Regions from separate parts of the Kitasatospora sp. NPDC001539 genome, predicted to be linked through region 1. Evidence: riboswitches for the same ligand, from Rfam matches in the RefSeq annotation. Region 1 holds a riboswitch; the other holds the start of a gene.

What was found. A riboswitch is a leader RNA that binds a small molecule or an ion and turns the genes downstream of it on or off. The one in region 1 is predicted to bind glycine.
Region 2: it holds a riboswitch for glycine, as region 1 does, so the genes downstream of both, gcvT (glycine cleavage system aminomethyltransferase GcvT) here and gcvP (aminomethyl-transferring glycine dehydrogenase) in region 1, are expected to answer to the same signal.

The regions. Positions count from the first base shown of each region.
Region 1 covers NZ_JBEPAK010000007.1:53,687-65,003, forward strand. Annotated here, with positions in the region: gene ABT247_RS03165 (DUF5999 family protein) at 1-115, shown strand, start outside; gene gcvP (aminomethyl-transferring glycine dehydrogenase) at 309-3,209, opposite strand; glycine riboswitch at 3,311-3,443, opposite strand; glycine riboswitch at 3,445-3,548, opposite strand; gene ABT247_RS03175 (PRC and DUF2382 domain-containing protein) at 3,775-4,848, shown strand; gene ABT247_RS03180 (MFS transporter) at 5,014-6,513, shown strand; gene ABT247_RS03185 (DNA polymerase IV) at 6,688-8,100, opposite strand; gene ABT247_RS03190 (SanA/YdcF family protein) at 8,170-8,844, opposite strand; gene ABT247_RS03195 (MerR family transcriptional regulator) at 9,022-9,666, opposite strand; gene ABT247_RS03200 (bifunctional nuclease family protein) at 9,908-10,384, opposite strand; gene ftsR (transcriptional regulator FtsR) at 10,506-11,201, opposite strand.
Region 2 covers NZ_JBEPAK010000088.1:14,895-26,211, reverse strand. Annotated here, with positions in the region: gene gcvT (glycine cleavage system aminomethyltransferase GcvT) at 97-1,218, opposite strand; glycine riboswitch at 1,450-1,554, opposite strand; gene ABT247_RS16185 (enhanced serine sensitivity protein SseB C-terminal domain-containing protein) at 1,773-2,567, shown strand; gene ABT247_RS16180 (enhanced serine sensitivity protein SseB C-terminal domain-containing protein) at 2,684-3,613, shown strand; gene ABT247_RS16175 (ABC transporter permease) at 4,068-5,057, shown strand; gene ABT247_RS16170 (ABC transporter substrate-binding protein) at 5,112-6,887, shown strand; gene ABT247_RS16165 (ABC transporter permease) at 6,985-7,995, shown strand; gene ABT247_RS16160 (ABC transporter ATP-binding protein) at 7,992-9,062, shown strand; gene ABT247_RS16155 (ABC transporter ATP-binding protein) at 9,097-10,143, shown strand; gene ABT247_RS16150 (trimeric intracellular cation channel family protein) at 10,383-11,042, shown strand; gene ABT247_RS16145 (IclR family transcriptional regulator) at 10,948-11,317, opposite strand, start outside.

The DNA.
Region 1 (11,317 bases):
TGAGCAGGGCTGGAGCCTGCTCTGCAACGGCGTCGTCCTGTTCGAGGACACCGGAGAGCTGCTGCCCGACGGCCGGGTGATCGCCCCGCGCCGCCCCGTCGCCCACGCGGCCTGAGGCCTCCCGGCGCCGGGTCGACCCGGTGCCGGGGCCCGACCGGCCCGACCCGTACCGCCGCAACCGTACGACCGGTGGCCATGGGCCCCGGCACCGCCCGACGGGGTGGCCGCCGACCGGACAGCGCACAGGGCAGGGCCCCGGCAGAAACGTTCTGCCGGGGCCCTGCCCCTCTTCGTCCGCGTCCGCGGGATCAGACGCCGTACTCGTCCAGCGGCGGGCAGGAGCAGACCAGGTTGCGGTCGCCGTACGCGCCGTCGATCCGGCTCACCGGCGGCCAGTACTTGTCCGCCGGGTTCACGCCCGCCGGGAAGACCGCCTCCTGCCGCGAGTAGCCGTGCGCCCAGTTGCCGGCCAGGGCGGCGGCGGTGTGCGGGGCGTTGCGCAGCGGGTTGTCCTCGGCCGCCCACTCGCCCGAGCCGACCTTCTCGATCTCGGCCCGGATCTCGATCATCGCGTCGCAGAACCGGTCGATCTCGTGCAGGTCCTCGGACTCGGTCGGCTCGATCATCAGCGTGCCGGCCACCGGGAAGGACATCGTCGGCGCGTGGAAGCCGTAGTCGATCAGGCGCTTGGCGATGTCGTCCACCGTCACGCCCGTCTCCTTGGTCAGCGGACGCAGGTCGATGATGCACTCGTGCGCGACCAGGCCGCCCGGGCCGGTGTAGAGCACCGGGAAGTGCGGCGCGAGCCGCTTGGCGATGTAGTTGGCGTTCAGCACCGCGACCTGGGTGGCGTGCTTCAGGCCCTCGCCGCCCATCAGCCGGACGTACGCCCAGGAGATCGGCAGGATCGCCGCCGAGCCCCACGGCGCGGCCGAGATCGGGCCGACACCGGTGGCCGGGCCGGCCTCCTCCTGCAGCGGGTGGTTCGGCAGGTACGGCGCCAGGTGGGCGCGCACCGCGACCGGGCCGACGCCCGGGCCGCCGCCGCCGTGCGGGATGCAGAAGGTCTTGTGCAGGTTCAGGTGCGAGACGTCCGCACCGAACTTGCCCGGCTTGGCCAGGCCGACCAGGGCGTTCAGGTTGGCGCCGTCCACGTAGACCTGGCCACCGGCCTCGTGCACCAGGGCGCAGATCTCGGTGATCTGGGTCTCGTACACGCCGTGGGTGGACGGGTAGGTGACCATCAGCACGGACAGGTTGTCGCGGTGCTGCTCGATCTTGGCCTTCAGGTCCTCGACGTCCACGTCGCCGTCGACCAGGGTCTTCACCACGACCACGCGCATGCCGGCCATCACCGCGGAGGCGGCGTTGGTGCCGTGCGCGGAGGACGGGATCAGGCAGACGTCGCGCTGGGTGTCGCCGTTCGCCTGGTGGTAGGCGCGGACGGCCAGCAGGCCGGCCAGCTCGCCCTGGGAGCCGGCGTTCGGCTGGATCGAGACGGCGTCGTAGCCGGTGACCTCGACCAGCTGCTGCTCCAGCTGGCGGATCAGGGTGAGGTAGCCCTGGGCCTGGTCGATCGGCGCGAAGGGGTGCAGCTGGCCGAACTCCGGCCAGGTGACGGCCTCCATCTCGGTGGTCGCGTTGAGCTTCATGGTGCAGGAGCCCAGCGGGATCATGCCGCGGTCGAGCGCGTAGTCCCGGTCCGACAGGCGGCGCAGGTAGCGCAGCATGGCGGTCTCCGAGCGGTGGCTGTGGAAGACCGGGTGGGTGAGGTACTCGTCCTCGCGCAGCAGCGCGGCGGGCAGCGCCTCGGCGGCCTCGGCGATCTCGACGGCGGGGACGCCGAACGCGGCCCAGACGCCGGCCAGGTGCTCGCGGGTGGTGGTCTCGTCGGTGGAGACGGAGATCCGGTCCGCGCCGTCCTGGTGGACGTTGATGCCGTGGGTGCGGGCGGCGGCGGCGATCTCGGCGGCGCGGCCCGGGACGACGGCGGTGACGGTGTCGAAGAACTCGCCGTGCAGCAGCTCGACGCCGCCGGCCCGCAGGCCCTCGGCGAGGGCGGCGGCGTAGCGGTGGGTGCGCCGCGCGATGTCGGCCAGGCCGTCCGGGCCGTGGTAGACCGCGTACATCGAGGCCATCACGGCGAGCAGCACCTGGGCGGTGCAGATGTTGCTGGTGGCCTTCTCGCGGCGGATGTGCTGCTCGCGGGTCTGCAGCGCCAAGCGGTAGGCGCGGTTGCCGTCGGCGTCGACGGACACGCCGACCAGGCGGCCGGGCAGCGAGCGGGCGTACTCCGCGCGCACCGACAGGTAGCCGGCGTGCGGGCCGCCGAAGCCCATCGGCACGCCGAAGCGCTGCGAGGTGCCGCAGGCGATGTCGGCGCCCAGCGAGCCCGGGGACTTCAGCAGGGTCAGCGCCAGCAGGTCGGCGGCCACGGCGACGACCGCGCCCAGCCCGTGCGCCTGCTCGATCACCGGGGCGAGGTCGCGGACGACGCCGGTGGCGCCCGGGTACTGCAGCAGCACGCCGAAGACGCCGCGCTCGGCGACCTCGGCCGGGATGCCGTCGGACAGGTCCGCGACGACGACCTCGACACCGGTCGGCACGGCCCGGGTGTTGATCACCGCGATGGTCTGCGGGAGGGTCTCGGCGTCGACCAGGAAGACGCCGCCCTTGACCTTGGTGACGCGGCGGGCCAGGGCCATCGCCTCGGCGGCCGCGGTGCCCTCGTCCAGCAGCGAGGAGCCGGAGGTGGGCAGACCGGTCAGGTCGGAGACCAGGGTCTGGAAGTTGAGCAGCGCCTCCAGGCGGCCCTGGGAGATCTCCGGCTGGTACGGGGTGTAGGCGGTGTACCAGGCCGGGTTCTCCATGACGTTGCGCAGGATGACCGGCGGGGTGAAGGTGCCGTAGTAGCCCAGGCCGATCATCGGCTGGAGCACCTTGTTGCGGCCCGCCAGCTCGCGCAGCTCGGCGAGGACCTGCGCCTCGCTGCGGCCGGCGGGCAGGTCCAGGGCGGTGATGGAGCGGATCGCCTCGGGAACGGCGGTGGCGGCGAGCTCGTCCAGGGAGCCGTAGCCGACGGACGCCAGCATCTTCTCCTGGGCGGCGGCGTCGGGGCCGATGTGGCGGTTCTCGAAGGGGCTGGCCGACTCGAGCTCGGTGAGGGTCGAGGCGCCGATGGGGCGTCCCGCGTTCGGCTGGGCGTTCATGGTGGTCGAGGCCTCCTGGTCACGGACCGGCGGGGGCGCGCACGCCGACGGCCATCCGCTGCGGACGGCGGACCGGCTCGGGCGGGCGAACCCGAAAGGCCTCCCCCTCTGTCATCGGGACCTGAGAGCTTCGCCCGCACGTCGCGCTGTCGGCGCTCCGTCGGCTTGCACCGTCGGTGAGGGTGGTGATCGTCGGCTCCCGCGCCGGCGATCCTGCCCTGCTTTCCAGAGTGACCTATCCCGCACGGTACGGATGCCTGAGAGATTCCGGGGAGGGTTTGCTCCTTCGGCGCCCCGACCAGCGGTTTTCGCGGTCGTGGACTCTCCCGAGCGGGTTCGGCGGTCGCGGCCCAGGGTACCAGCGGGCGGCCTTCGGATCACGGGTGCGTCAGGTCACTCGAGGTCTACGCGCGTCCCCCGGACGGCCCAGCACGAAGCCCGTCCGGCGCACCCCGGTCGCGTCGGTCCCATTCATGCCTTTTGGTGTGAAGTGGCGGACGGGACGGGTGTGCTCCGACCGCCGTACCTGCGGGAGTTCCGCAGGCGCAGCGGACTGGAGGAAAGAGTGCAGACCGACATCGACCCCCGGGATCTCATCGGCCACAAGGCGGTCGACCGCAACGGAGACAAGATCGGCACGGTCGACGAGGTGTACCTGGACGACGCGACCGGCCAGCCGGAGTGGGCCGCCGTGCGAACCGGCATCTTCGGCCGCGACGCCTTCGTCCCCCTCACCACGAGCGAGTTCTCCGGTGACGAGCTCCGGGTCCCCTACGACAAGTCGCTGGTCAAGGACTCGCCGGACTTCGGCGTGGGCCAGCACCTGTCGCCGGCCCAGGAGCTCCAGCTCTACCGCTACTACGGGCTCGACACCCCGGTGGACGCCCGCACCGCCGGCGAGGAGCCAGGCCGGACCGCCCAGCCCGACCTCGACTTCGGCACGGCGCCGGCCGTCGCGGCGGCGGCGACCACGACCGCCACCACGACCGCCCCGCCGCTCGCCTTCCACTCCGCCGAGCCGGGCCCGACCACCGCGGTCGCCGGCCCCGGCGCCCTCGGCACCGACACCGCCCGGGAGACCCACGTGCCGACCCTCGCCGCCCCCGCACCCGCCGCCCCCGTGGCGACCGCTCCCGTGTTCGAGCCGAAGCCGCAGCCCGCACCGGCTGCGGCCACCCCCGCGCCGGTGCCCGCGCCTTCCGCCGACACCGGCACCTCGGCCATGACGGCGCCGGTCGAGATCACCTGCCGCGAGGAGCGGCTCGACATCACCACCGAGTGGCACGTCCTGGGCACCGCGAAGCTGCGCAAGTACGTGACCAGCGAGCAGGTCGAGCGCCGCGTCCCGGTGGTCCGCGAGCGGGTCCGGGTGGAGCGGGTGCCGGTCAGCGACGCCGAGCGCGCCGCGCTGACCGAGAAGGAGATCGCCGAGGACGTCGAGGAGGTCACCCTCCGCGAGGAGCGCCCCGTCGTGCGCAAGTATCTGGCGCCGATCGAGCGGGTGCGCCTGGTCGTCGAGCGCTACACCGCCGAGGAGGTCGTCCAGGACGAGCTCCGCCGCGAGCACGTCGAGGTCCACGACGACAGCGCCCCGGTCACCAACGGCGCCCGCTCCGACGGCTCGCGCCCGGTGGTCTGACCGCCCGCCCCTCCTCCCCCAAGGGCCCCGGATCCCCTCCGGGGCCCTTGCCGTGCCCCGGACTTCCCCGCTTTGCCAAAGCTTAACCGCTCGATATTTGACACTCTGAAGTATCTCCGGGCATATTTACTTCAGTTCATTCACTATGTACGGGAGGAAGCAACCGTGAGTGAGGCACCACAGCCCACCACCGCGGCCGAGAAGCAGAGCAGCGCCCGGGTCCTGCCGGCCCTCATCCTGGCGATGCTGTCGTTCAGCGTGGTGCAGACCGCGGTCGTCCCGATCCTGCCCTCGCTGGCCAAGGAGCTGGACGTCTCCACGTCCAACATCACCTGGCTGATGACCGCCAACCTGCTCTCCGCAGCCGTGCTGACTCCCCTGCTGGGCCGCTTCGGCGACCTCCGGGGCCGTAAGCCCATGCTGCTCATCTCGCTGGCCGGCCTGGTCGCCGGATCCGCACTGGCGGCCGGCACCCACTCCTTCACCTGGCTGGTCGTCGCCCGCGTCCTGCAGGGCGCCGGCGGTGGCGTGATGCCGCTGGCGATCAGCATCGTCCGCGACGAGCTTCCCAAGCAGAAGGTGACCGGCGGCGTCGCCGCCATCAGCGCCTCGATGGGCGTCGGCTCCGGCCTCGGCCTGGTGGCCACCGGCCTCCTGCTGGAGCACTGGAACTACAAGTCGATCTTCTGGATGGGCCTGGCCTTCGGCCTGATCGCGATCGCCCTGGTGGCCCTGCGCGTCCCGTCCGACCCGGTCACCGACAAGGAGGGCGGCGCCGACCCGCTCGGCGCGCTCGCCCTGGCCGGCTGGCTCTCCGCCCTGCTGGTCGCGGTGAGCCAGGGCAACCACTGGGGCTGGACCTCCACCAAGACCCTCGGCCTGTTCGCCGTCGCCGCCGTGGTCGCGCTGGTCTGGGGGATCATCGAGACCAAGGTCGCGCACCCGCTGGTGGACCTGAAGATGATGTCCCGCCCGGCCGTGGCCTTCACCAACCTGGCCGGCCTGCTCATCGGCTTCGGCATGTACGGCTCGTTCATGGTCATCAGCAACTTCTCCCAGACCCCGGAGAAGCTGGCCCACTACGGCTTCACCGCGACCGTCCTGCACGCCGGCGTGATGCTGCTGCCGTCCGCGATCGGCTCGATGGTGGCCGCCCCGCTCGGCGCCGTGCTGATCGCCCGCCGCGGCCCCCGCCTGCCGCTGGTCCTCGGTGGCGTCCTCGGCGCCGTCGCCATGGCCTACCTGGCCCTGCGTCACAGCCACGAGGGTGACATCTACACCGCCTCCGCCATCTTCGGCCTCGGCATCGGCCTCGCCTTCGCCGCGATGCCGGCCTTCATCAACGGCGCCGTCCCGGTCGAGCAGAGCGGCATCGCCAACGGCATGAACTCCGTGCTGCGCACCGTTGGTGGCGCGATCGGCACCGCCGTGATGACCGCCATCCTGACCGGCGACACCATGAAGCTCCCGATCAAGATCCCGGTGCTGCTGCCCACCCTGGACGCCTACAAGCACGCGTTCTGGGCCACCGCCGTGGTCTGCATCGTCGCCGGTGCCGTCCCGTTCCTGATCCGCACCGCCAAGCCGGTCGCGGCCGCCCCGGGCGCCCCGGGCGGCTCGGCCCCGCAGGACTCCAGCACCCAGCTGGTCAAGACCGACGCCTGACGAGGCGTCCGGCCCGCGCGCTCAGGGACAGGGCGCGCGGACCCGGCCTCCGTACGTCGCGAGGGCATCACGAACGCGCGGAGCCGGCACGGTGTGAACGGCCCCACCCGGTACCCACCGGGTGGGGCCGTTCCACGTCCCGACCCCCTCCACCGGCAGGGCCGCCCGGGCCCCTCAGCCCTCCGGCCGCTGCGGCCCCTCCTCCCCCTGCGTCCCGCCCGCGTCCGCCACCCGCCGCAGCGGCAGCGGCCGGGCCGGCTCCAGCGCCGGGTCGTCGACCGCGAAGGTCCGCACCCGGCCCGGCCCGCTCCACGGCGTCTCGAACCGTACGGTGACCCGCCCGACCCCGCTGCCCTGCACCCACCCCGGGCCGAACTCGGCGTGGTGGACGTCCTGCCCGGGCAGCCAGCGTCGCACCGCGGCCGCCTCCCGCTCCTGCTCGGCCTCCGCCGCCTCGACCGCCTCGGCGTGCTCCGCCGCCTCCTCCCGCAGCGCCTGCGCGAACAGGTCCTCCTGGGTGTAGTCGGCGAGCTGCGCCACGCCCACCCCCAGCAGCCGCACCCCGCCGGTGATGTCCACCTGCTCGGCCAGCCGGCGCGCGATCGCGGTGATCACCGCCGGGTCGTCGGTCGGCCCGCCGAGCGTCTCCGAGCGGGTCAGCGTCGAGAAGTCGAACCGCCGGACCTTCAGCACCACCGTCCGCCCGGAGCGCCCCGCCGCCCGCAGCCGCCGCACGCACCGCGCCGAGAGCGACTCCACCTCGCGCAGCACCCGGTCCCGGTCGGCCAGGTCCACCTCGTAGGTGTCCTCCACCGAGACCGACTTCGCGTCCTGGTCGGCGACCACCGGCCGCTCGTCCAGCCCTATCGCCATCTGGTGGATCCCGGCGCCGTGCGCGCGGCCGAGCAGCGCGACCAACTCCGCCTCGCCCGCCTCCGCGAGGTCCGCCACCGTACTCAGCCCGGCCCGCCGCAGGACCTGCTCGGTGGCCGGCCCGATCCCGGGCAGCGCCCGGACCGGCATCGGCCCGAGCACGGCCCGCTCCTGCCCGGGCTCGATCAGCACCAGCCCGTCCGGCTTGGCCTGCTCGGAGGCGATCTTCGCCATCAGCTTGGAGCCCGCCGCCCCGACCGAACCGGTCAGCCCGGTGGAGCGGTGGATGTCCGCCCGCAGATCCTCCGCCAGGGCGAGCACCAGCCGCTCACCCGTCTCGTGGTCCGCCTCCGCCAGTACCGGGCCGTACGGACCGGCCTCCAGGTCGACGAAGGCCTCGTCCAGACTGAGCGGCTGCACCAGCGGCGACAGCTCCCGCAGCAGCCCCATCACGATCTCGCTGTTCTGCCGGTAGGCCTCGAAGCGCCCGGCCAGGAAGGCCGCGTTGGGGCACAGCCGCCGCGCCTGCGCCATCGGCATCGCCGAGTGCACCCCGAACCTGCGCGCCTCGTAGGAGGCCGTGGAGACCACCCCGCGACCGCCGAGCCCCCCGACGACCACCGGCTTGCCGCGCAGGCTCGGCTTGGCCGCCTGCTCCACCGCCGCGAAGAAGGCGTCCATGTCGAGGTGGATGATGCTCGGCAGAGATCGCACCCGCCGATCATCGCGCACGGGTCCGACAGTGCGTGCGAACCCGGCCGACGCCGGCGGCCGGGCCGCCGCCTACCGCCTCTCCGCCGCCTCCGCCAGCGCCTTCGCGACGCCGTCCTCCTGCGGGCCGAGCAGTGCCGGGTCCGGCCGCAGCCAGGCGTTCACCGCCGCCTTGCCCGCCCCGGCGACCTCCCGCAGTCCGCCGTACAGCCAGGTGGCGTCGTGCGGCTCCGGCACCCCGACCGCGTACGAGCGGATGCCGGCCGCCTCGCACAGCGCCAGCGCCCGCCGGACGTGGAAGTCCTGGCTGACCAGCACCGCGCGGTCCACCCCGAAGATCCGGTGCGCCCGGGTGCAGGAGTCCCAGGTGTCGAAGCCGGCGTAGTCCCGGACCACCCGCCCCGGCGGTACCCCGTGCTCGGTCAGGTACCGGTACATCGCGTCCGGCTCGTCGTACGAGACCCGCCCGTTGTCCCCGGTCACCAGCACGGCCCGCACCTTCCCCTCCCGGTACAGGTCCAGCGCCGCCGTGAGCCGGTGCTCGAGGTACGGCGAGGGCCTGCCCTGGTCCAGCCCCGCTCCGAAGACCACCGCCACCGGCGCGGACGGCGCGCTCTCCACCGTGCCGACCCGGTCCCCCGCCGCGATCCACAGCCAGGCGCTCGGTGCCAGCACCGACGAGCAGAGCACCGCCGTCACCTGGAAGACCCTGCGCTGGGTCCGCCGCGTCCGCAGCCGTGCCCGCATCCCCACCGCCCGGCGCCGCAGCAGCCCCGAGATCCCGGTGCCGACCCTCACGTGCCCTCCCTCGATCGTCCCGCCGGGCAACACGACGAGGCCGTGGGCCCGGACGGTTCCCCGTCCGGGCCCACGGCCTCGTCAGATCCGGTCACGCACCGTCGCCGCGCGGGTGGCGGCGCCTCGTCAGACCGCGCGGTTGCGGCGCTGCGCCAGCTCGTCCGCCGGGTCGTGCCCCACCAGCGTCTCGCCGGTGTCGGTCCGCTCCGCGTGCAGCCGCCCGAGGGTCAGCTCCAGCTCCTGCCAGACGGCTCCGACCGCGATGCCGAACACCCCCTGACCGCCCTTCAGCAGATCGACCACCTGCTGCGGCGTCGTGCACTCGTACACCGTCGCCCCGTCGCACATCAGCGTCAGCCCGGCCAGGTCGGCCTGGTCGGCGGACTGCAGATGGGCGACGGCCACCCGGATGTTCTGCAACGAGACGCCCGCGTCCAGCAGCCGCTTCACGATCTTGAGCAGCAGGACGTCGCGGAAGCTGTAGAGCCGCTGGCTGGTCGCCGGGTACGCGGTGCGGACGCTGGGCTCCAGCAGTCCGGTGCGGGCCCAGTAGTCCAGCTGGCGGTAGGTGATGCCGGCCGCCGCGCAGGCCGTCGGGCCACGGAAGCCGAGCAGTTCGGACGTCGGCGCCAACCGCTCGATCGCGGGCTGGCCCGGCTGCACGGCCGGGAACCTGCCCACGCGGGGCAGGTCGGTCACGGTACGAGAGGTGCGGGGTACGTGCACGGCGCACAGGCCTCCTGCGGCCGCGTCATCGCCGGTGCTGCTCATGCCTACCTCCGTCCACTTGTGCTGCGGGCAACCCGACTGCGGGCATCGGCCACCCGGACAGCCACTCCTGACGGTAGGCAGTCCCCTATGACCCGTCAACGATCGCCACGCCGGGGCAGACAGACCACATCACTCAGGAGAGTGGTTTTTCGTGCCCCTAGTGTGGGTAGATGGACGGTTTTTGGCAAAACGGTGAGGGAAACGGCCGATCAGGCCCCGCTCGCGCCACCGCGGACCCGCGCTACTGCGGACCGCCGCCCCCGAAGTCCTCGGGTGACACCTGGTCGAGGAACTCGCGGAACTTCTCGACCTCGTCCTCCTGCTCGTCCGGGATCGCGATGCCCGCCTCGGCGAGCACCTCCTCGCTCCCGTAGATCGGCGTGCCGGTGCGCAGCGCGAGCGCTATCGCGTCGGACGGCCGGGCGCTGACCTCGACGCCGCCGGCGAACACCAGCTCGGCGTAGAACACGCCCTCCCGCAGATCGGTGATCCGGACCTCGGTGAGCTGCTGGCCGAGCGCCTCCAGGACGTCCTTGAACAGGTCGTGCGTCAGCGGGCGCACCGGAGTCATGCCCTGCTGGGCGAAGGCGATCGCGGTCGCCTCGCCGGGGCCGATCCAGATCGGCAGGTAGCGATCTCCCCCGACCTCCCGCAACAGCACGATCGGCTGGTTGGAAGGCATCTCCACTCGGACACCCACGACGTCGAGCTCATTCACACACGCAACCCTATGGCTCCACTCCCGGATATGAAAGCGCAGGGCCGACGCCGCTGGTCAGGGCGGTGCACCCGGTGGGTCGGGCCGGTGCTCCCGGTGGGTCGGGCCGGTGCTCCCGCGGCTATCCGCGGGTCCGCAACCCGGCCTGGACCATCGCCGCGTGCAGCCGCACGGACAGCGTCGCCAGCTCCCGCGCGGTGGCCTCCGCATGGGCCCGGGTCTGCGGGTTCCGGTGCCGCCGCAGCGGCGCCACCACCTGCTCGACCAGCGCGACCTCCCGGTCGGCCGCCGCCTTCATGGCCCTCAGGTGCCGGGGCTCCAGCCCGTACCGGCCGAGCTCCGCGACCAGCCGGGCCACCTGCAGCGCCTCGCCGTCGTAACCGCCGTCCGCACCGGGCGCGACCAGCCCGTAGGACTCCCACTCGGCGAGCTCCCGCTCCCCCGCCTCGGCCGCGGCCAGCAGTTCGGCGCGCCCCAGCCGGACGCCCGAGGCGACGTCGGCGTGGGCCACCAGCTCGCGGTCGGCCTCCTCCAGCGGCCCCGGCCGGGCATCGGCGGCGGGCGGCAGCGCGGGCGGGGCCTCGCCGCGCTCGATCGCGTCCAGGTGCTCGCGGATCACCCGCAGCGGCAGGTAGTGGTCGCGCTGCATCCGCAGCACGTAGGCCAGCCGCTCGACGTCGGCCGGGCTGAACTTGCGGTACCCCGAGGGCGTGCGCTGCGGCTCCACCAGCCCCTCCGCCTCCAGGAAGCGGATCTTGGAGATGGTCACCTCGGGGAAGTCGTCACGCAGGTGGGCCAGCACGGCGCCGATGCTCAGCAGTTCGTCGCCGCCGCGGCGCCGGCCGGCGGGCCGGTCCGACCGGACGGGCTGCCGCGGGCCCGCGACCACCCCGCGCCCGCCCCGGTCCGCCTGCGGACCGGACGACGACGCGG
Region 2 (11,317 bases), on a different contig from region 1:
GGTACGACGAAGCGGGCCGCCAGGCGGACGGCTCCGACGTGCGGGTATGGGGGAAGGACGGGGCCGGCCGGGCCCGCGGGCCCGGCCGGGGCGGGCTCAGCGGGCGCGCTTGTAGAACGGCAGCGCCACGACCTGGACCGGCTCGTGCTTGCCGCGCACGTCCACCGCGACGGTGGTGCCGGGGGCGGCGTGGGCGGCGTCGACGTAGGCCATCGCGATCGGCTTGCCCAGGGTCGGGGACGGCGCGCCCGAGGTGATCCGGCCGATCGGATCGCCCTCGGTGGAGACCACGGTGTACTCGGCGCGGGGCACCCGCTTGCCCTCGGAGACCAGGCCGACCAGCACCTTCGGCGGGTTGGCCTCGGCCGCGGCGGCCGCCTGCTCCAGCGCCTTGCGGCCGACGAAGGCGCCGTCGTTGGTCGTCTTGTCGAAGCGGACGACCCGGCCCAGGCCCGCGTCGAAGGGGGTGAGGTCGGTGGACAGCTCGTGCCCGTACAGCGGCATGCCCGCCTCCAGGCGCAGGGTGTCGCGGCAGGACAGCCCGCACGGCACCAGGCCGCGGCCCTCGCCGGCGGCGGTCAGCGCCTGCCAGACGTCCTCGGCGTCGCCCGGGTGGCAGAAGATCTCGAAGCCGTCCTCGCCGGTGTAGCCGGTGCGGGCCAGCAGCACGTCGCGGTCGGCGACCCGGGCCGGGAGGATCGCGTAGTACTTCAGGCCGGGCAGGTCGGCGTCCGTGGTTCCGGCCAGGATCGCGGTGGACTCCGGGCCCTGGACGGCGATCAGGGCGTAGGTGTCGCGGTCGTCGGTGACGACGGCGTCGAAGCCCTTGGCGCGGGCGATCAGCTCGTCCAGGACCAGCTGGGCGTTGGAGGCGTTGGCGACGACCAGGAAGGCGTCCTCGCGCAGCCGGTAGACGATCAGGTCGTCCAGGATGCCGCCGTCCTCGGCGCAGATCATCGTGTAGCGGGCGCGCAGCACGCCCAGCGCGGAGACGAAGCCGACCAGCGCGTGGTCCAGCATCTCGCCGGCCTGCGGGCCGGTGACGGTGATCTCGCCCATGTGCGAGAGGTCGAACAGACCGGCCTTGGTGCGGACGGCGAGGTGCTCCTCGCGCTCGCTGCCGTAGCGCAGCGGCATGTCCCAGCCGGCGAAGTCGGTCATGGTCGCGCCGAGGGCGCGGTGCAGCGCGTCGAGCGCGGTCAGGCGGAGGGACGACATGGCCAGGAACTCCTCGGTCGGGGCACTCAGGGGTGCACGCGCCGGGACGGGACCCGCTCGGGGACCGACCCTGCGCGCGGGCATGCGGCGGCGTGGGTCTCCCCATCTGTCGTCGAACCTGAGAGCTTCACCGCCCACCTGCCCGCAGCTGTTTCCAGCATCCAGGACAGCATGGCGGCTTGCACCGTGGGTGGGCGCGCGACAGGGCCGGGCGCCGCTTTCCAGATGTGCCTAACCCGTGCGGTAAGGGGGCCTGAGAGATTCCGGGGAGGACTTGCTCCTTCGGCGCCGGCCGTACCGCCTGGGCGGCACTCCGGACTCTCCCGCGCGGGTTCGAGCGGCCGGTGTGGAGTTGTGGGGGCCCGCGGCGCATGCCGTCGGACGCGCACATCATGGCACGTCCACGGGCGCGGGGGGAGGGGGGCCCGGTCACACCGCCCGAAGTCGAACCCGTGCCCGACCGGCGCCCGACCGGCGTCCCACCGGGCCCCTAGACTTCTGCGCGTCGGCGCAGCAGTGGGCGGCCGACCGGCACGAGGGCGGATCGGCGGCGCATGGAGTACCCGGTGGAGCAGCAGCAGGGGTGGGGCGGCCCGGAGGCGGCGCCGCCGGGCGGCGCCTGGCCGGCCAACGAGCTGGAGCAGGTGCTGACGGCCGCGCTGGGCGACCCCGGCGCGACGCCGCGGGTGATCGAGGTACTGGCCCGCAGCCAGGTGTGGATCCCGCTGCCGGCCGGCGGCGATCCGGCCGGGCAGTCGCTGGACCTGCCGACCGTCGAACTGGCCGGGGACCCGTACGTGCCGGTGTTCTCCTCGCAGGAGGTGTTCCTGCAGCAGGCGCCGGGGATGGCCTTCGCGATCGCGCCGGCCTGGGAGTTCGCCCGCGGACTGCCGCTGGGCGTGGGCATCGCGGTCAATCCCGAGGCCGCGGTGGGCATCCCGGTGCCGCCGCAGGGCGTGGCGGAGCTGCGCCGCGGGCCGCGGGAGGACCGCTGGGACCAGCCGGAGGCGCCGACCGGCGGCCGGGTGGCGCTGCGCGAGCCGGTGCCGGGCGAGGACCCGGAGCACTTCCTGGCCGCCTGCCGGGCCGAACTGTCGGCGCTGCCGGGGGTGCTGACCGCGCGCCGGGCGCTGGCCAGCATCGAGGGCGAGCCGACCGTGATGTTCGTGGGCGTCCAGTTGGATCCGGCCGCCCCGGCCGACCCGGGCGCGGTGAACGAGGCGCTCGGCCGGGCGCTGGGAACCGCGCCGCTGCCGGGCGGCGTCCACCTCGTGCTGCTCGACCTCGCCGACGACCCGGTGGTCGAGTGGCTGCTCACCCGGGTACTGCCTTTCCATACGCGGATGTGAGCGGGGATCGTTCGTGAGCACGTCGCCGTGGCGGTGGCCGGTGCCGCGCCATAGGGTGCGTGCAGGCGGCTGACGGGCCGGCTGGGTTGAGGAAAGAGGCGCGGCGAGGTGGGCGCATGAGTGCGGGAGCGGGAACGGGCGGTGGGCCGGGCCCCTGGGGCCAGGCGCCGGCCGGGCGCCCGGCGGATCCGGGCGCGTTGGAGCGCGCCCTGCGCGACGTCGCGCCGGAGCGTTACGACGCGTACGAGCGGCTGCTGCACGCGCTCGCCGACGGCCAGGTCTGGATGCTGCTCTGGCACGGCACGCCGGGCAGCCCGGACGCGCAGTACGGGAACATGGAGATCAGCGGCCACGGCTACGCCCCGGCCGTGACCTCGCTCGAGCAGCTGACGGCCTCCGGCTGGGCCCGGGCCCACGAGGTCATCTCCGGGCGGGAGATCGCCGCCTCGCTGTACCGCACCCGCTGGGGCCTGTGGCTCAACCCGCACGCCCCCGGCGGCGGGGTCGGCGTGCCGTGGGCGGACCTGCGGCGGATCGCCGCGGGTCTGGACCGGCTGCCGGCCGGCCCCCTGAAGCTGAGCGAGCCGCAGGTGAACGCCCAGCAGTTCTTCGCGCTGCTGGAGCGGCAGGCCGGCGAGGTGCGCGCGGTGCGGGCGCTGCGCCGGGCCTGGGTGCAGCCCGCGGTGGGGGAGCCGTACCTGGCGATCGGCCTGGACCTCTACGAGAGTTCGCCGCCGGCCGTGGAGGCGGTGCGGGCGCTGATGCAGCGGGCGATCGCGGTGGCGCCCGAGGGGCTCGCGGTGTCCACCGTGGCGATGGCCGACGAGTACGACCCGGTGGCGCTGTGGATGCGCGCCAACGCCCGGCCGTTCTTCGACCGGGAGGCGGGGCGCCCGCTGACCGGCCCGTACCCGCCGGTGCCGTACCCGGCGCAGTCGCTGCCGGGGCAGCCGGCGCCGGGGTGGTCCTACGGCCCGCAGCCGAACGCGCCGGGCTGGGGGCAGCCGCAGGGGCCGCGGTCGTGGCCCGGATACCCGGGCCGCTGACAAACCCGGGGCCAAACGCATATTCACCAAGCCGACCTGATTCGCCATCAGGTCGGCTTCGGTGCTTTCCGGACGAATTTCCCGTTCCCGAAGTCCGCCCATCTTGACATGGCTGTTACAGCCGTGTGAAGAGGGATATGCCGAAGACCGGGGAGGTGCATGCGCGCAGATCACAGTTGGGCATCTGTCGCTTGTCAGGGCTGGCGCAAGCCAGTTCGCATGACAGAGAGTTCTGCGCAACGCATCGCGCGTACTGGAAACCCCACAAAGGTGAGCGCGCACGCCGACAGCTCGACCACGCGACGCCCATCCCGCGTGGTGGCAGTGCCTGTGCACGACGCACTGCCGCGCGCACCGCTCCTCCTAAGCACCTCCGCACGTCCGCAGCCGCACCGCCGAAGCCGGCGCCCGGCACCCGTGGGCCGGCCACCGTCGGCGAGGGGACCAACTGACCATGACCGCATCCGTGACCACCGCCGGGAACGAACCGGAGGCGCCAGCCACCGCGAGCCCGGCCAAGACGATCGAGGGCCGTTCCCTCGGTCGGATCGCCTGGACCCGCTTCAAGCGGGACAAGGCCGCCGTCGCCGGCGGCATCGTGGTGATCCTGCTGATCCTGCTCGCCGTGCTGTCCGGGCCGATCGAGGCCCTGTTCGGGCTCGACCCCGACCAGCCGAACACGGACCTGCTGGACGCCGACCTCGGCGGCCTGCCGCTCGGGGACTGGGGCGGGATGAGCGGGGACCACCTGCTCGGCATCGACCCCCTGCAGGGCCGCGACCTGCTCGCCCGCGTGGTCGACGGCTCGTGGGTCTCCCTGCTGGTCGCCTTCGGCGCGACCGTGCTGTCCAACACCCTCGGCACCGTGCTCGGCGTGATGGCCGGTTACTACGGCGGCTGGGTGGACACCCTGATCAGCCGGTTGATGGACGTCTTCCTGGCGTTCCCGCTGCTGCTCTTCGCCATCGCGATCTCCGCCTCGCTCCAGGGCGGCGCGTTCGGCCTGCACGGCCTCCCGCTGCACATCATGGTGCTGATCTTCGTGATCGGCTTCTTCAACTGGCCCTACATGGGCCGGATCGTGCGCGGACAGACCCTTTCGCTGCGCGAGCGGGAGTTCGTCCACGCCGCCCGCAGCCTCGGCGCCCGCGGCCCGTTCATCCTGTTCAAGGAGCTGCTGCCGAACCTGGTCGGCCCGATCCTGGTCTACTCGACCCTGCTGATCCCGACCAACATCCTCTTCGAGGCCGGCCTGAGCTTCCTCGGCGTCGGCATCCAGCCCCCGCAGTCCTCCTGGGGCGGCATGCTCGCCGACGCGAAGAACTACTACCAGGTGGACCCCCAGTACATGGTGGTCCCCGGCCTGGCGATCTTCATCACCGTGCTCGCGTTCAACCTGCTCGGCGACGGGCTGCGTGACGCCCTCGATCCCAAGAGCAACTGACCCAGCGTCAGGGCGCCTTTCCTCCTCCACATCCTCAAGGGGTTGATCTCACCCATGCGTAGGTCCCGTACCGTCGCGCTGACCGCCGCGGCCGCCGCCGTGGTCCTGGTCGTCACCGGCTGCTCGTCCAGCTCCAAGAGCGGCGACGCCAAGTCCTCCTCGGCAAGCTCCAACGACTCGAGCGGCGGCGCCGACGCGGCCACCAAGCAGATCGTCAACGCCTCGGACAAGAAGGGCGGGACGGTCACCTACGAGATGAAGGGCACCCCGGACTCCCTCGACCCGGGCAACACCTACTACGCGTACATCTACAACTTCTCGCGCCTGTACGGGCGTCCGCTGACCACCTTCAACCCGGCGGCCGGCGCGGACGGCAACAAGCTCGTCCCGGACCTCGCCGAGTCGCTGGGCCAGCCCAGCGCGGACGGCCTGACCTGGACCTACAAGCTGCGCGCGGGCCTGAAGTACGACGACGGCACCCCGATCACCTCCAAGGACGTCAAGTACGCCGTGGAGCGCTCGAACTTCGCGCCCGAGGTGAACTCGAACGGCCCGACCTACTTCCACGACCTGCTGGTCGACAACCCGACGCCGTACCAGGGCCCGTACAAGGACAAGACCGGCGACCTGAAGTCGATCGAGACGCCGGACGACACCACGATCGTCTTCCACCTCCAGCACCCCTTCGCCGACTTCGACTACCTGGTCAGCGCCCCGCAGACGGTGCCGGTCCCGCAGGCCAAGGACACCGGTGCCGACTACGTGAAGCACGTCGTGGCCTCGGGCGCCTACAAGTTCGAGTCCTACGAGGACGGCAAGCAGGCCGTCCTGGTGCCGAACACCAACTGGGACAAGAGCACCGACCCGATCCGCAAGCAGCTCGCGGACAAGATCGTGCTCAAGATGAACATCGACCAGGCCACCATCGACAAGGACCTGCTGGCCGGCAACGCCCAGGTCGACCTGGTCGGCGGCGGCGTCGACCCGCAGACCCAGGCGCAGATCCTGCGCGACCCGAAGCTCAAGGCCAAGACCGACAACGCCTACGGCGGCCGCCTGGTCTACATGGCGATCAACACCAAGGTCGCGCCGTTCGACAACGTCGACTGCCGCAAGGCCGTCCAGTACGCGATCGACAAGGTCGCCGTGCAGACCGCGCTCGGCGGCCCGATCCGCGGCCAGGTGGCCAACACCGTCCTCCCGCCGGACATCCCGGGCCACCAGGACTTCAACCTGTACGAGACCAAGGACAACAAGGGCGACCAGGCCAAGGCCAAGGACGCGCTGAAGGCCTGCGGCAAGGACGGCGGCTTCACCACCGTCCTGTCCGCCCGCACCGAGCGCGCCACCGAGGTCGCCGCGGCCACCCAGATCCAGGCCCAGCTGAAGAACATCGGCATCAACGTCGAGATCCAGCAGTACCCGCAGGGCAAGTACCTGACGGACTCGGCCGGTGCGCCGCAGTTCACCCAGGACCACAACATCGGTCTGATGATGATGCAGTGGGGCGCCGACTGGCCGACCGGCTACGGCTTCCTGCAGCAGATCGTCGACGGCCGGGCGATCAAGGCGTCCGGCAACAGCAACCTGGCCCAGCTGAACGACCCGGCCGTCAACAAGCTGCTCGACGACGCCGCGGTCAACCCGGACCGGGCCGCCCGCGAGAAGATCTACGGCGACATCGACAAGAAGGTCATGGAGTCCGCGGTCTACGTCCCGCTCACCGACTTCAAGGTCTTCCTGTACCGCCCGGACAGCGCCACCAACCTCGGGTCCAACCCGGCCTGGTCGGGGGAGTACGACTACCTGAACATCGGCACCACCAAGTAAGAGCCTGGCTCCGCATCCCTGAAGGCAGGTGAAGGCAGCGGCGGCCGCCGCCGTCCGGCAGACCCCGGACGGCGGCGGCCGCCGGAGCCGCCCAACTGTGTTTGCCTACATCATCCGCAGGATCCTCGCGGCCGCGGTGCTGCTGCTGGTCGTCAGCGCGGTCACCTTCGCGATCTTCTTCCTGCTCCCGCGCTTCGCCGGCGAGACCACCGACCAGCTGGCCGCGCAGTACATCGGGAAGAACCCGTCGCCCGAGGCGATCGCGGCGGTCAAACAGAACCTCGGCTTCGACCAGCCGCTGTACACCCAGTACTGGAACTTCCTCAAGGGCCTGGTCAGCGGCGCCGAGTACAAGTTCGGGCCGGAACCGGCCACCTGCCACGTGCCCTGCTTCGGCTACTCCTTCAAGAACCACCTGGAGGTCTGGCCGGAGATGACCAGCCGGATCCCGGTCACCATCTCGCTCGCCATCGGCGCGGCGGTGCTCTGGCTGGTCTCCGGCGTCACCACCGGCGTGATCTCCGCGCTCAAGCCGCGCTCGATCTTCGACCGGCTCTCCATGGGCGTCGCGCTGGCCGGCGTCTCGCTGCCGGTCTTCTTCACCGGCGCCCTGCTGCTGACGGTCTTCAGCTACGAGTGGCCGATCCTGGACAACCTCGAGTACGTCGACTTCACCTCCGACCCGCTGATGTGGGCCCGCAACCTGATCCTGCCGTGGATCTCGCTGGCCTTCCTCTACTCCGCGCTCTACGCCCGGCTCACCCGCGCCGGGATGCTGGAGACGATGAGCGAGGACTACATCCGCACCGCCCGGGCCAAGGGCCTGGTCGAGCGGAAGGTGGTCGTCAAGCACGGGCTGCGCTCCGCGCTCACCCCCATCGTCACCATCTTCGGCATGGACCTCGGGCTGCTGCTCGGCGGTGCGCTGATCACCGAGCAGGTCTTCTCGCTCAAGGGCGTCGGCCAGTTCGCCGTCCAGGCGATCTCCGACAACGACCTGCCCAAGGTCCTCGGCGTCACCCTGCTGGCCGCCTTCTTCATCGTCGTCTGCAACCTCGTGGTCGACCTCCTGTACGCCCTCGTCGACCCCCGCGTGAGGCTCTCGTGACCGAGCTCCAGAAGACCCCGGCGGACGCCGCGTCGCCCCCGTCGGGCGAGCCGTTCCTCTCCGTCCGCGACCTGAGGATCCACTTCGACACCGACGACGGCCTGGTCCGCTCGGTGGACGGCGTCAGCTTCGACGTGCACAAGGGGCGCACCCTGGGCATCGTCGGCGAGTCCGGCTCCGGCAAGTCCGTCACCTCGCTGGGCATCATGGGCCTGCACCGCTCCAAGCGGGCCCGGATCACCGGCGAGATCCGGCTGGGCGGCGAGGAGCTGATCGCCGCCGGACCGGACCGGGTGCGCCAACTGCGCGGCCGCGAGATGGCGATGATCTTCCAGGACCCGCTGACCGCGATGCACCCCTACTACACGGTGGGGCAGCAGATCGTCGAGGCGTACCGGGTGCACCACCCCCAGGCCTCCAAGAAGCAGGCCCGGACCCGCGCGATCGAGATGCTCGACCGGGTCGGCATCCCGCAGCCCGACCGCCGGGTGGACGACTACCCGCACCAGTTCTCCGGCGGCATGCGCCAGCGCGCGATGATCGCCATGGCCCTGGTCAACGACCCCTCGCTGCTGATCGCCGACGAGCCCACCACCGCCCTGGACGTCACCGTCCAGGCGCAGATCCTGGACCTCATCCGCGACCTCCAGGACGAGTTCGGGTCCGCCGTCATCATCATCACCCACGACCTCGGAGTGGTCGCCGAGCTGGCCGACGACATCCTGGTGATGTACGGCGGCAAGTGCGTCGAGCGCGGCCCGGCCGAGACCCTCTTCGACGCGCCCGAACACCCCTACACCTGGGGCCTGCTGGGATCGATGCCGCGCCTGGACCGGGAGCTGCAGGAGCGGCTCGTCCCGGTCCGGGGCACCCCGCCGAGCCTGATCAACGTGCCGTCCGGCTGCGCCTTCCACCCGCGCTGCCCGTACGCCCAGCTGACCGGCGGACGCTCCACCGACGAGGTCCCGGTGCTGGCCGAGGCCGCGCCCGGCCACTTCGCGGCCTGCCACCTGCCGGCCGACGAGCGGCACCGCATCTTCGCCGAAGAGATCGCGCCCCGGCTGTGAGCCCGGCCTCGTACCACCTTTCTGGAGAGAACCGATGACGGACACTCAGGCGGCCGCGATCCCCGCGCCTGCGCCTGCCCCCGAGCGCGAGCCGCTGCTGAAGGTGACCGGCCTGACCCGGCACTTCCCGATCCGCGGTGGACTGCTGCGGCGCCAGACCGGCGCGGTGCGGGCCGTCGACGGCATCGACTTCACGGTCAACGCCGGCGAGACGCTGGGCGTCGTCGGCGAGTCCGGCTGCGGAAAGTCGACCATGGGCCGGCTGGTCACCCGGCTCGACGAGCCCACCGGCGGGAAGATCGAGTTCGAGGGCACCGACATCACCCACCTGGGCGTCGGCGCGATGCGGCCGCTGCGCCGCGACATCCAGATGATCTTCCAGGACCCGTACTCCTCGCTGAACCCCAGGCACACCGTCGGCACCATCGTCAGCACGCCCTTCCGGCTCCAGGGCGTGGAGCCCGAGGGCGGGGTCAAGAAGGCCGTCCAGGACCTGCTGGAGCTGTGCGGGCTCAGCCCCGAGCACTACAACCGCTACCCGCACGAGTTCTCCGGCGGCCAGCGCCAGCGCATCGGCATCGCCCGGGCCCTCGCCCTGAGGCCCAAGATGATCGTCGCGGACGAGCCGGTCTCCGCGCTGGACGTGTCGATCCAGGCCCAGGTGGTCAACCTGCTGGACGACCTCCAGCAGGAGCTGGGCCTGACCTACCTGATCATCGCGCACGACCTCTCGGTGGTCCGGCACGTCTCCGACCGGGTGGCGGTGATGTACCTCGGCAAGATCGTGGAGATCGCCGACCGGGACTCGCTCTACCGCAGCCCGATGCACCCGTACACCAACGCCCTGATGTCGGCCGTCCCGGTACCGGACCCGCGCCGGCGCCAGCGGGCCGGCCGCGAGCGGATCCTGCTCAAGGGCGACGTGCCCTCGCCGATCAACCCGCCCAGCGGCTGCCGCTTCCGGACGCGCTGCTGGAAGGCCCAGGACGTGTGCGCCGCCCAGGAGCCGCCGCTGGCGGCGCTGAAGACGGGGCACCAGGTGGCGTGTCACTTCCCCGAGCGAAGCGAGGGGAACGACTAGCACAGCCCCGGGCGAAGCGAGGGGAACGACCATCGCAGCCCCGGGCGGAGCGTGGGGAACGACCAGCACAGCCCCGGGCGGAGCGAGGGGAACGACCATCGCAGCCCCGGGCCGGGCGAGGGGAACGACCAGCACAGCCCGGAGCGACGACCATCGCAGCCCCGGGCGGAGCGAGGGGAACGACCGGCTCCGCCCGACGCAGGCGGAGGGGAGGGTTCCGCACAGGTCATAGTTGTGTGGTGACCTCGCAGATCTTCCCCTCCGACGTGCAGCAGTCCCTCGACCTCGCCGGCATCTTCGTCTTCGCCCTCTCCGGCGGCCTGCTCGCCGTCCGCAAGAACATGGACATCTTCGGGATCTGCGTACTGGCGGAGGCCACGGCGCTCGGCGGCGGGGTGATCCGCGACCTGGTGATCGGGGCGACCCCGGTGGCCGCGTTCAGCAACTTCGGCTACTTCGTGACGCCGCTCGCGGCCGGCCTGGTGGTGTTCTTCCTGCACCCCCAGGTCGAGCGGATCAACCGTGCGGTGCAGACCCTGGACGCCCTCGGCCTCGGCCTGTTCTGCGTCACCGGCACCGCCAAGGCGCACGACTACGGGCTGGGCGCGGCCGCGGCCGTCGCACTCGGCATGGTGACCGCGGCCGGCGGCGGGGTGATCCGCGACGTGCTGGCCGGGGAGATCCCCTCCCTGCTGCGCTGGGACCGGGAGATCTACGCCGTCCCGGCCCTGGTCGGCGCCGCCCTGGTGGCCGTGCTGATCGGCGCCGACCGGCTCACCGGGGCCACCGGCACCGCCGCCGCGCTCACCGCCTTCGGGCTGCGGATGCTCGCGCTGAAGTACGGCTGGCGCGCCCCGCGGGCTTGGCACCGCAACGGTTCTCGCACCAGCGAGGAGTAGGCGAGCCGCCGCACGCGAGCGAGATCGCCTCGGCCGTGCAGAGCAGCTCCGGCACCATCCGGGCCAGCTCGGCCGGCCGCACCTGACTGGCCGGGGCGCTCAGCGCGCAGGCCGCGACCGTCCGCCCGCCGGTGCCCGCGACCGGCGCGGCCACGCAGGTCACCGGCTCCCGGTGCTCGGCGGACTCCGCCGCCCAGCCGCGCAGGCGCACCGCCGCGAGCTCGGGCGGCAGTTCCTCCTCGCGGGCGCCGTCCTCGGGCAGCCCGGCGAGCAGC